3 regions of the Endozoicomonas sp. ONNA1 genome follow, and region 1 is predicted to be linked to each of the others. Evidence: predicted binding sites of a transcription regulator. Region 1 holds the regulator's gene; each other region holds the start of a gene.
The links. The regulator PhoB, encoded in region 1, activates phosphate uptake and scavenging genes when phosphate is short. The targets are predictions, from matches to a motif close to TGTCATANNNNTGTCANA.
Positions count from the first base shown of each region.

Region 1 (4,275 bases):
ATTTGAGGTAGCGGAACTGCCGGCACGACAGTTTAATCCTCATCTGGTGGAAAAATACTCAGATGAAACAGCCTGGGGAAGACGGTCGTTATTTTATTTGCACGAAAAGTCTATTTCTGTTTGTGAAATCTTTTTGCCAGATCTGCCTGAAAAGACAGAGGAGTGAGAATCGGCCCTAACCTGATAAACTGGCGATATAATTCAAGGCCGTGAGCGGCAGAAACCTCAGCGATGACAAGAAAAGTACCGATAAACAGCCAAACACTATGATGCATTTCAGGAAACCCATGGTGGTATCAGCAGGGACCGAAGTGGTTCTGCAGCGATTCCCCCGTTTAAAAGACTTTTTACAGCTGGCCAGGCTCAATCGGCCCATTGGTATTTATCTGTTGCTCTGGCCTACACTTTGGGCGCTCTGGGTTGCAGCAGAAGGTGTGCCGAGTCTGGCGAATCTGGTGATTTTTTCGATCGGCGTTGTTTTGATGCGCAGTGCGGGTTGTGTCATTAACGACTTTGCTGACAGGAAAGTGGACGGTCATGTTGAACGAACACGTAATCGACCACTGGTGACGGGTAAAATTCAGGAAAAAGAAGCACTGATGTATTTTGTCGGCATGGTGCTTCTGGCTTTTATTCTCGTCCTCTTTACGAATGCTCTTACCATCCAGCTTTCTTTTGCCGGGCTATTGCTGGCATCGGCTTACCCTTTCGCAAAAAGACATACTCATCTGCCTCAGGTGGTTCTGGGGGCTGCTTTTGGTTGGTCGATACCCATGGCTTTTGCGGCTCAGAGCGGAGCCCTGGGAAACATCGTCTGGCTGATGTTTCTGGCCAATCTTTTCTGGACGGTGGCTTACGATACTCAATACGCCATGGTGGATCGAGACGATGATCTGAAAGTAGGCATCAAGTCCACTGCTATTCTGTTTGGTGAGATGGATAACCTGATCGTAGGTAGCCTGCAAGTGCTTACTCTGCTAACTCTCGCCATGGTAGGCCATCAGCTGGAGTTGGGCGTTCTGTACTTTCTCTCACTGATCGCTGTTGCAGCCCTTTTCGTTTATCAGCAATGGTTAACTCGTCGTCGTGAGCGTGAGGCCTGCTTTAAGGCATTTCTTAACAACCACTGGGCTGGAGCCATTGTCTTTGTCGGGTTTGTGGTGAGCTATCTTTGATATGCAATGCGGTTTGAAATCCTAGTGGTATGTACCGGCATAAATGGCTAAAAACCATGTCCTGCGAGCTCTTAAGCAATATTTTTGTTTTCAGAGTCTGGTGGCAGTCTGGGGTGTGTCATCTGTCTGTAACATTTCAAAGGTGTAATGTCCGGTGTATAGTGCGGTTGATCAAAGTAATGAGAAGCAGCTCTGAGCGATCAAAACAGCTCTGAGCGATCAAAAAGACATTACCCTTCCGGTAAAGACCCAACGAGCTGCTGCTGACAGATGCCAGAAAGTCACCGCCGAAATCGAATCGACAGATAACAGGTAGAGATTAATGCCAGGAAAGACCATTCTGATCGTAGATGACGAAGCACCGATTCGCGAAATGGTGACTGTTGCTCTGGAAATGGCAGGGTATGATTGTCTTGAGGCAGCTGATGCGAAAGAAGCGCACTCTCTGATCGTGGATAACAAACCAGATTTGATCCTGCTGGACTGGATGTTGCCCGATGTCTCCGGCATAGAACTGGCTCGTCGTCTAAAGCGCAACGAGCTGACTTCTGAAATCCCCATCGTCATGTTGACGGCCAAAGGTGAAGAAGACCACAAAATCCAGGGACTCGAGACCGGAGCCGATGACTATATCACAAAGCCTTTTTCTCCCCGTGAATTGGCTGCTCGTTTAAAAGCAGTTCTTCGCCGTACAGGTGGGTTTGATAATCAGTCTCCCATTGTCATCAACGGGTTGGAACTGGACCCGGTCAGCCACAGGGTCTCCATTGATGGCTCGCCTGCTGAAATAGGACCTACCGAGTACCGTTTGCTGCAGTTTTTCCTGACGCACCAGGAGCGCGCCTATACCCGTGGGCAGTTGTTGGATCAGGTCTGGGGTGGCAATGTTTATGTTGAAGAGCGAACCGTAGATGTACACATACGACGTTTGCGAAAAGCGTTGGGTGATAATTACGAAGCTTTTGTGCAAACTGTTCGTGGTACCGGATATCGTTTCTCAACCAGGGTGTAAACTTTCTATGCTCGTTGGTCAGGCCCCTGGTCGGGAGTAATATGACAACAATTTCAAAAACCCGTTTGCTGAGCCGTATGGTTGCTTACTTGGTTGTTGGGTTTTCCCTGGGCTGGCTAATTGGAGAACCTTTTTTAGGGCTCTGTGTGGTGATGGGAGGTTATTTTGTCTGGAGCTTCCGCCAACTTTTCAAACTACTGGTCTGGCTGAATGATCCCAAGGCCAGGAGCAAAGAACCCCCTGAGAGTAAAGGGTTCTGGGGTGAAATTTTTGATGGTATCTATCGATTACAGAAACAGCACAGTCGCTCCCGGCAAAAGCTGGCCGGAGTGATTGAGCGCGTTCAGGAATCAACTGCTGCGCTTAATGACGGTGTTGTGATGATCGATAATCAGAGTAACCTGGAATGGTGGAATCCTGCTGCTGAAAGCTTGATGGGTCTGAAGACGCCTGACGATAAAGGGCAATTGATTACCAACCTGTTGCGTGATCCAAGGTTTGCTGACTACTTTGAGCAGGGTGGTTATCAAAAAGCTCTTGAGATTCCCTCTCCTGTCAATCCGGATTATCAACTGCAATTTAATATAACGGTGTATGGCAAAGGCAATCGTCTGATGACCGTGAGAGATGTCACGCGTTTGAATCAGCTGGAGGTCATGAGAAAAGACTTTGTTGCTAATGTTTCTCATGAATTGAGAACACCGCTGACAGTTGTGTCCGGGTACCTTGAAACCATGCTGGACAGTCTGGGCCCCGATTCAGGCCTGCCTCCTGTTTGGGAGAAAGCGCTAAACAGGATGCAGGAACAGTCACTGAGAATGCAGAATCTGGTGGCAGACCTGCTGTTGCTGTCCAAGCTGGAGTCGGCCGAAGCTCAGGCAGATGAAAACGGGGTGCATCTTAAAACCATGCTGAACAGCATTGTTGAAGACGGGTGTGCACTCAGTGGCGAAAACCAGCATCAGATTTCACTGGACTGTCCTGAAGATGTCTTTTTGGCTGGCAGTAGCAGTGAGTTACGCAGTGCCTTCTCGAATCTGGTCTTTAATGCTGTGCGCTATACACCGCAAGGTGGCAAGATACATTTGCGCTGGTGGCAGGATAAGGAAGGCGGACATATGATGGTGAAAGATAACGGTGTCGGTATTGACCCCATGCATATTCCCAGGTTGACTGAACGTTTTTACCGGATTGATAAAAGCCGTAGCCAGAGTACCGGAGGAACAGGACTCGGGTTGGCTATCGTCAAGCACGTCATGCTAAGACATGGAGGCAAACTCACTATCAGCAGTCATCCGGGGAAAGGCAGCCGTTTTGTTTGCCATTTCCCGGCAAAATGCCTTGAGCTGGAACACTCATGAAAAAAGCATAAGAGGAGTGGTAGCTCCTTTTATGCTTTTTAGCAGACCACCAAAAAACGATTAATCTTCTGATGGTCTCGTCATTCGAATGGTTTGTTTCTCAGAGTCTGTTACCCTGACTATTGAATGATGTCTGTATTCAAGAAACAGCGGACTGGAGGCGAGTCTGAAATCCTGAAAACGGTCGACTTATTCTTCTTCAACCACGCAGTCCAGACGCTTCTTGCCGGTGCGGTCCAGGTAACTCTGGAAGTCACGTGGCAGACGGCCTGTGGTAGAGCCATCCCACTGAACGGTGTCTCCCGCTTCAGTCCGGTATTCAAAAGTAAATCTCTGGACATTACGACGACGTTTTGGAGCCGCTACTTCCAGGTGGTCCAGATCATCCATTGAAATGCCACGCTCAGCCATGATTTGCTTAACGGCTTCAATGCTTTTCAGTTTGGCTTGACGCTCTTCGTCAATTTTATTGCGGGCTTCAACTTTCTCCTGCAGTACGTCCTGCATTCTGGAGATGATACGCTCAAGATCTTCAACATGAACATCTTTAAACAGAGAGCGGATCCGTGCTTTACTGCTCAGGCGGTGATGAATTTCTTCAAAAACGTTCATTCAAGGAACTCCCAATTCAGGCCAAATCGGTGGGGTATTAATGATTTTCAACGATGAAAGTGCCTATTTATACAGGAAGCTTTAAATTGATGGAAGCATTTAATGTGCTTTTATG
Region 1 is NZ_JAHHPN010000290.1:6,109-10,383, reverse strand. It holds gene KDK19_RS06910 (chorismate lyase) at 1-166, shown strand, start outside; gene ubiA (4-hydroxybenzoate octaprenyltransferase) at 288-1,175, shown strand; gene phoB (phosphate regulon transcriptional regulator PhoB) at 1,498-2,187, shown strand; gene phoR (phosphate regulon sensor histidine kinase PhoR) at 2,229-3,548, shown strand; gene KDK19_RS06890 (H-NS histone family protein) at 3,738-4,160, opposite strand.

Region 2 (4,275 bases), on a different contig from region 1:
TATCCAGCAATGCAGGCAGGGGAAACCCAACGCACGGCTGTCTGCCAGTGAGATGAATGAATACTGTTCGCTGAATAAAAAAGAACAGAATTTCATGACCCGACTTTGTGACAAATTGGGTTACTCGGCCAGAGCCGTACACCGAATATTGAGAGTGGCCAGAACTCTGGCCGATATCGATAAGGAAAAAGATATTCAACAAAAACATCTTGCTGAAGCAGTGCATTACAGAAAGCTGGATCGTGAGTCAGGTTAGCCTCCCGGTTTTAGAGCAGGTCCATCATCTTCAAGAAACTTGATGGTGTCGAGCTATGTAAAAAGTGGCCCTGAAGGTCAGTACGGCCTGATTTTCCAGGTCGTACTGCTTCAGCATTTTACCCTCTGGTTCAGAGAACTTGTTGACACCTCAGCGACATCAATGCCCCTGCCAGTACATGCTTTCTGAAACCGCTTTAATTAATTGACTGATGTCTTCTGGATAGACTTCCCCGATGTTGCCGATTCTAAAACAGTCGGCATCAGACACTTTACCGGGATAAATGACAAAACCTTTCCCTTTCAGCTGCTCATAAAAGCGGAGGAATTCATAATCGGGATGCTCTGGAGAGTAAAAAGAAGTAATAAACGGAGAGTGTAGCTTATTGTCTAACAGGCATCTGAAGCCCAGTTCATTCATACCCTGGACGAGCAAACGCTGATTGGTGGAGTAACGCTTGTGACGGGCAGCAATCCCGCCCTCTTCATTCAGCTCAGCCAGAGCTTGATGAAAAGCCCTCACGGTGTGAGTGGGAGAAGTAAAGCGCCACTTGCCATGATTTTTTTCCATGCACTGCCACTGATCATAGAGATCCAGAGACAGGGAGCGGGCCAGCCCTTTGCATTGGGATAAAAGAGTGCGACGGGCTATGACAAAGCCAAAACCGGGAACACCCTGAATACACTTGTTGGCAGAGCTGATCAGAAAATCAATGCCCAGCCCGGCAAGATCAATCGGGACACCGCCAAAACTGCTCATGGCATCCACAATCAGAATGCATTCATGTTTCTTCACCACAGGTGCTATGACTTCAATAGGATTCAACATGCCTGTTGTGGTTTCACAATGAACAATGGCGACATGGGTGATGGCTTTATCTTCAAACAGTATCTGTTCGATTTTTTCAGGTGTCGGAGGACTGATCTCGCCACAATTCAGAACGCTATGAGGAATCTTGAGATACTCGGCAATCTCGGCGATGCGGGCACCGTAAGCCCCGTTATTAATAACCAGTAGCTTGCCTTCATCAGAGATCACTGACCCGATCGTTGCTTCTACCGAAGCAGTGCCACTGCCCTGCATGAGGACGGCAGTATAATCCTCAGTACCCGAGGCCAGCTTTATCAGTTGACTGCGGATCTCTTCCACCACGCCAAGGTTGTAATCATCATCCCAGGTGCACCAGTCTCGCAGCATCGCTTCACGAACACTGGCCGAGGTAGAGAGAGGCCCGGGAGTCAGCAGAAGATAGGGGTTTTCCAGACTCTTTTCTTTCACAGTTGACACTTCTTTTGTAGGCATGGCTTTCATGAGACACCTGTAGAAACATAAACTTCAATCTTCTGGTATATACCAATTTGCATAAAATCATGACGGGGTCACTTTTTTCTGTAAATAGCCAATGGACATTCTTCACAAAAACTTCACATTCCAGTCTGAAAACCCCGGATAAAGAAGACCCAGACCTCAGTGAAACGAATATTTAATTGTCATAACAGCGATCATTTAATTGTCATAAATACGGCTTAGTATGGTATATACCAGTTGAGAATCCATTGACCCTGAGAGAACAGTATTTATGGGACAGGGAAAAAATCAGTATCAAATCATCCGTACAGCCCTGCATGAGCAGATTGAAAGTGGTGCATTGAAACCTGGAAGCAAGCTGCCCTCGGAGCGACTGCTGAGTGAAAAATTCAGCACCACCCGCATTACACTCAGAGAGTCATTGTCATCACTTGAAGCCGACGGACTGGTCTATCGCGAAGATCGCAGAGGCTGGTTTGTTTCACCAGAAAGAGTGACCTACGACCCCACAGTGAATGCTAACTTTCACACCATCGTCACACATCAGGGCAGAGTGCCTGGTACCCGGATGCTCCATGCCGATTTGGTGCCAGCCCCCACCAGAGTTCAGAAGCTGCTTCAGATTCCAGCTCTGACCCCGGTGTATCGACTGCAACGCCTTCGTTCAGTGGATGGGCGGAATGTCCTGTATGTAGAAAATTACATGAACCCTGCCTACTTCCCGGATCTGCTTCAGCACGACCTGTCCCGATCACTGTCTGATATCTATCAGGAACATTACAACCGACGTTATGCCCGTGTCAGCTTCAGGTTGTATCCTGTCGGTCTGAATGCCGAGGCTTCTTCTCATCTCAAGGTCACCACTGGCAGTTCTGGCTTACTGGTTGAGCGTACAAACTACGATCAGTCGAATCTATTGATTGACTGTGACTTCGAGTATTGGCGACAGGATGCAGTGGTTATTGCAGCCAACACCACTATAAACCCTATGGCTTGAGAGCTACAAATACCATCTGGTGTCCACGGCACGAGCAATCTATTAATGAGCGTTCATAAACTTTTAATTTCCAGATCTAACCACTGAAAAGAGGTCACAATGAGCAAAATTCAACTCGCCGTTTTTGATATGGCCGGTACCACGGTCAATGAGGACAACGTCGTTTACAAAACGGTTCATAAGAGTCTTGTCGACGCTGGCTACGACTTCACCCTGGATGAAGTCCTTGAGCACGGTGCAGGCAAAGAAAAACATCAGGCCATAAAAGATACTCTGTCGTCCAAAGGCTTCGACCACTCGGACTCGGAAAAAATCTTCCAGTCCTTTAAAAAACAACTGACACAAGCTTATGCGGAACTGGCAGTGACCTCATTCGACGGCGTGCCCGAGCTTTTGAAGGAGCTGCGGGCAAGAGGCATCAGGGTTGCACTTAATACCGGCTATAGCCATCAGGTAGCAACAGGCCTGCTGAAAAAGATGAACTGGATGCCCGGAGTCGAATTCGATGCTCTGGTTACAGCGGATGATGTTACAAACGGCAGACCTGCACCCGACATGATTGAACTGGCCATGGAGAAAACCGGCGTTCACGACAGTTCACAAGTGCTTAAAGCGGGTGATTCTGCCATTGATATTGAGGAAGGAAAAAATGCCCACTGTGGTATCACCGTTGGTGTGACCACCGGAGCCCAGAGCCGGGAGCAACTGGCAAGAGCCGCGCCAACGCTAGTGCTCGATAGCTTAACCGAGATTCTCAAACACATTTAAACGCTCGTCACCCACCTGCTATCCCCGGCTGGGTGACTCCATAGTCTCGCCTCTCCAATTAAAAATGTCACAGAGACGCAAAAGATCTGTAATATTTTAGTCACCTCCTTCTCGTAGAATTCTGTCATCCCTTCTGGTATTGACCAGAATAAAATGATTGTCTGACTGGAGAGACCCATGAAAAAGCATCTGACAGCCCTGACCCTTGCAGTCACTTCGATTTTCAGCGCCTCATCTTTTGCCGCATCTCCTGTGGAGTTGACGGTTTATACTGCTTTTGAGACTGACCTTCTGAATCGCTACAAAAAAGCCTTTGAGCAGGAAAACCCGGATGTCAGCATCAAATGGGTACGGGACTCTACCGGCATCATGACGGCTAAACTGCTGGCAGAAAAAAATAACAGCAGGGCAGACGTCGTATGGGGTCTGGCCGGTTCCAGCATGGCACTGCTGAAGGATGCAGGCGTGCTGGACACATACACGCCTAAAGGTCTGGATGAAATCAAGGCACAGCTGGTTGATCCTGAAGCCGCCAAAGCCTGGTTTGGCAATCAGGCTTACTTCAACGTGATTTGCTACAACGAAGCAGTAGCCAAAGCCAAAAATCTGCCCAAACCTCAATCCTGGCAAGACCTGCTTGATCCGGTCTATCAGGGTCAGATTGCCATGCCTAATCCGGCCTCTTCCGGTACTGGCTATATGCAGGTTTCCGCCTGGCTACAAAGCATGGGCCAAGACAAGGGCTGGGCCTATATGGATAAGCTCAACAACAACATGGCCCAATACACTCACTCAGGCTCCAAGCCCTGCGTTCAGGCTGCCATGGGTGAAGTGGCTATTGGTATTTCCATGGCCGTTCGCGGGGCCCAACTGAAAAGTCAGGGCGCACCACTGGACCTGATTCTTCCCAAAGGCGGCATTGGCTGGGATGTGGAGTCAGTTGGTT
Region 2 is NZ_JAHHPN010000348.1:19,654-23,928, reverse strand. It holds gene KDK19_RS07950 (YifB family Mg chelatase-like AAA ATPase) at 1-256, shown strand, start outside; gene phnW (2-aminoethylphosphonate--pyruvate transaminase) at 416-1,567, opposite strand; gene phnR (phosphonate utilization transcriptional regulator PhnR) at 1,836-2,561, shown strand; gene KDK19_RS07935 (phosphonatase-like hydrolase) at 2,661-3,329, shown strand; gene KDK19_RS07930 (putative 2-aminoethylphosphonate ABC transporter substrate-binding protein) at 3,507-4,275, shown strand, end outside.
Region 2: the regulator PhoB is predicted to act here: its motif matches at 1,757-1,774, upstream of phnW (2-aminoethylphosphonate--pyruvate transaminase).

Region 3 (4,275 bases), on a different contig from region 1:
CAGAGTACAATTTCGCCAATGGATAAAGTGCCCTTGCCCGCCCAGCAGTAGGTATACTATCGGGATTTAATACCCTCCATGCCTCAATAGTGGTTGCATCAGTACCAAGTATCGCAATATTCAGCATTACGAAAACACTATGGTCATCTTCAGGCCAGACCCCTGTTCCAGCCTGCATTTGTGACACCAGATGCTGCACGAAGTGCAAACAGATTGTCGGCTTAAGTGCCCGTGACTGCTCAACAATGGCCGGATCATTGCTACCTTGTGCCGTTCTCAATCTTAGAGCGATAACACGGTCATCGTCAGGCCAGGGCTTTCTCCCTGCCTCAATGTGTGACATCAGATGATGCAAGGAGTACAAACTAACTGACGGCAAAAGTGCCCGCGCCTGCTCAGCAATGTCCGGATCATTGACACCTTCTGCCATTCTCAATTCTAAAAAGATATGCCCATCATTTTCAGGCCAGGTTGCTCTCCCTGCCTGCACTTGCGACACCAGATGCCGCACAGAGTAAAAATTAACTAATGGCCAAAGTGCCTGTATCTGCTCAGCAATGTCCGGATCATTGCTGCCTCCTGCACGAATCAACCTTTCATAGACATGCCTGTCATTTTCAGGCCAGGTCCCTCTACCTAACAGCATGTCCTTCAGAAGGTGAGTCACCTCTTGCATTTCTTTCAGGGCCTCTTTCAGGATCTCTTTCCGGATCAGAAAGCGACTCAGAGCACTCAGATCATGCCGACAGATTGGGCAGTAAGGATTTATTTGCCCATTAGCTTCTGTTGTTAGCCGCGGTCTCATGCAGTCCATATGGAACAGATGCATACATGATGTTTTCACCACGTCGTCAGATTGTTCAAAATTAAGCAGGCATACGCTGCAAGTTTTTCCAGCATATTCAACCTCCTGCGCTTCTTCAAAGTCATTCGAATCAGATTGAGGCAGCATAAATACGGGATACAACATAACTGTTTCTGACTGATGCACCTGCCCAAAACCCGGCAAACCTTTCCCTGATAGTTGAGCAAGTAGTTCCGAGGCATCCAGCGGTACCTGGCTGAATAAAGACTTATTGAATGCCTTCTTCTGGGAAATCCCTGTTAAAGCCGCAGATAAATCTGTGTCGCTGACGAATTGTCGGGATGCATTGGAAGTGGTGAGATATCCATTATGAAACCACTGTTTTGCCCGCTGGCTGATCCCGGCCAGAGCCAACAGGTAGTCAAACTGCCAGTCGGGCATATTAAGCAATCCCTTGCCAGGAATGCCGGGTATAAATGGAGGAGGTGTTGGTGGGTCGGGTGGAAATCCACTTCCTGATAATCGCAAGGCGCGTTCAGGTGCTGATGAGGGCGATTCTGGCAGTGCGGAGCTCGTGCTATTTTTCTCTCTTTTCTCATAAAAATTATCTGAAGACATCAGCCACTGCCACAAAGATGACAGGAGGGAGCCAAGCTGCTGGACAAATGAACCCGTGCCATCATCAATTGACCAGACCGGTGAGGATATATAGAACCATTGCGTTCCTGCCTGCGCTGCTTCATAGCTATCTGTAACCCCATCACCCTCGCCATTGGCGGTTCCATCTGCCTGCAATTCGGGGTCGATACACAAGAAGTTTCCTTCTTCCATTGAGGGAATGTCGAGATCGCCATTCAGGAAATAACAGCTACATGAACCTTCAGCCATTGGCACCCTGCCAATATAATAAGCGTTGGTGACGAACAGGGTTTCTTCAAGCGAGGGCAGAGAGCCTTCAGGAAAAAAGCAGACAAATTCGGGTACCAGACATCCCTCTTGATCATATGTCCCACTTGCAACGATGAGCGTACGTCCCCGAGAGTTGGCAGCAGCAAGTCCACTGATGGCCGTAGAGAGCAAGAGTGTACATACGAAGGAAAACAGTTTTAAGTTGCACACAAATTTTCGCTTTTCTTCAGTCGGAGCCTCAGTGTAGCTCATAGTACGTGGGCGCTTGCTCAAAAGTTAGCAATCCCATCAGCACTCACTGCGCAGCTCGCCTTCTTTCAGGAAAAACCAAAAAGCAAAGACCAGTAAAAGTGGATGTACTATAAGTATCGAAATAGAGTGTAAGTTGGCTGCAGCGCTTTTCAGACAGTTCATTCGGTCACGACTGTTTATCGACACTGACGGGGATACCGTTTTGAGATACTGAGAGCTGCAGTTTGGCTCTCATTTTTTTCAATTTTGTCATATTTCTGTAACACAGACCTTTTAAGGTACGCTCAATAATCTCTGCGACCAGTGCCATGTATCAACCAACAATAGAAGACAGCCCTGGTGTCGATTACAACACCCCGGCTCATAAACGTCATCAGTCACTTCGCTTTTTCAAAGATTACCTGACCCGCTGGGGTGTAGCGGTAGGTGGTCTTGGTGTTATTGCCGCCATCCTTCTGATCTTTATCTACCTCCTTTATGAAGTAGCGCCCTTGTTCAAAAGTGCAGAAATTGAACCCACCAGTACCTGGACACAGACGATTACCGGGGAGCAGCGCCCGCTCTATCAGAGCATGGAAGAACAGGCTGAACTGGCGTTCTCCATCACTGCCGACGGGGCCCTGACTTTTGCATCCACCCAAACCGGAGAGCAGAAATATCGCTATTCCCTGCCCCTTCCTGCCGGAACCTCAGTTACCACAATTACGAGTGCACCATCCGACAACAACCTGCTGGCAGCCGGTCTCAGCAACGGTCAGGTCATTATTTTCAAGCATGCTTACCAAATTACCTGGCCTGATGACAAGCGTTTGATCACACCCAAGGTCACCTACCCATACGGTGAAGAAGCGATTGATCTGGTAGCGGCTAACCAGGCTGTTTCACACCTGAGTATCAGTGACAGTGAAACTCAACTGTTGCTCACCGGTTATGGTGACAAGCGCCTCTATATGACCGCTTTTACCAAGGAAGAAGACTTCCTGACGGAAGAAGTCACGCTGGAAGAAGAAACGATCACCCTGCCTGCAGTGAATGGGCCTATTCACGATGTCCTGATTGCTCCGGATCAGCATTGGCTTTTCGTTCAGTCTGGTGCCGACGGCCTGACATTGATCGATATCAGCAACATTAATGAACCTCACGTCGTTTCAGAAACTGATCTGACTACCGACTCCGCCAGAGTAACGACCATGACGTTCCTGCTGGGTGGAGTTTCTCTGCTGATAGGCGACGAAACTGGCACGGTCAGCCAGTGGTTCATGGTCAGAGACGAACAAAACCAGTGGCACTTGCAAAGAGTTCGTGAGTTCGAGCTGGCCGGTGAACCTATTACACAGATAGTGCCTGAGCATCGCCGAAAGGGGTTTCTGGCAGCGGATGATAAGGGCAATGTTGGCATTTTTTACACCACAGCCAACAGAACCCTGTTGACTGAGAAGTTGACCAACGGCCCTGTTGAGCAACTGGTTATTGCCCCCCGAAGCAACTATATGCTGGTGAGTAGCAATGGCTCTACCGAATTCTGGCATGTTGACAATGAGCATCCGGAAGTATCCATGTCGGCTCTCTGGGGTAAAGTCTGGTATGAAGGCTATGAGAAGCCAGAATACATCTGGCAGTCATCCGCATCGAATAATGACTTTGAGCCAAAGCTGAGCCTGACCCCTTTGGCCTTCGGCACTCTCAAGGCCGCCTTTTACGCCATGTTACTGGCCACACCTCTGGCAATAGCCGGAGCCGTCTATACGGCTTATTTCATGGCACCTGCCATGCGCCGTAAAGTAAAGCCTGTGATTGAATTGATGGAAGCGCTGCCCACGGTCATTCTGGGTTTTCTGGCCGGTCTCTGGCTGGCGCCCCTGATCGAAAACAGTCTGGCGGGAATATTTGCGCTCTTGCTGATTGTTCCGATAGGCATTTTGCTCTTTGCTTTTGCCTGGGACTCGATGCCCGGTCGAATTCGTCACGCTATTCCGGAAGGTTGGCAAGCGGCCTTGCTGATCCCTGTTGTGCTGATCAGTGGTGCCATTGCCATGAATCTTAATGGAACCATTGAAGCCGCCCTCTTTAATGGCGACCTGAGAACCTGGCTGACGTCTGAGCTGGATATTCCTTACGATCAACGTAATGCTCTGGTCGTAGGACTGGCTATGGGGTTTGCAGTGATTCCCACCATCTTCTCTATCGCAGAGGATGCCATTTTCAGCGTTCCCAAACATCTGAGCTATGGATCTCTGGCACTGGGTGCGACGCCCTGGCAGACATTGGTGCGTGTTGTATTGTTGACCGCCAGCCCGGGCATATTCTCT
Region 3 is NZ_JAHHPN010000567.1:15,064-19,338, forward strand. It holds gene KDK19_RS12965 (RING finger domain-containing protein) at 1-1,924, opposite strand, end outside; gene KDK19_RS12970 (ABC transporter permease subunit) at 2,275-4,275, shown strand, end outside.
Region 3: the regulator PhoB is predicted to act here: its motif matches at 2,214-2,231, upstream of KDK19_RS12970 (ABC transporter permease subunit).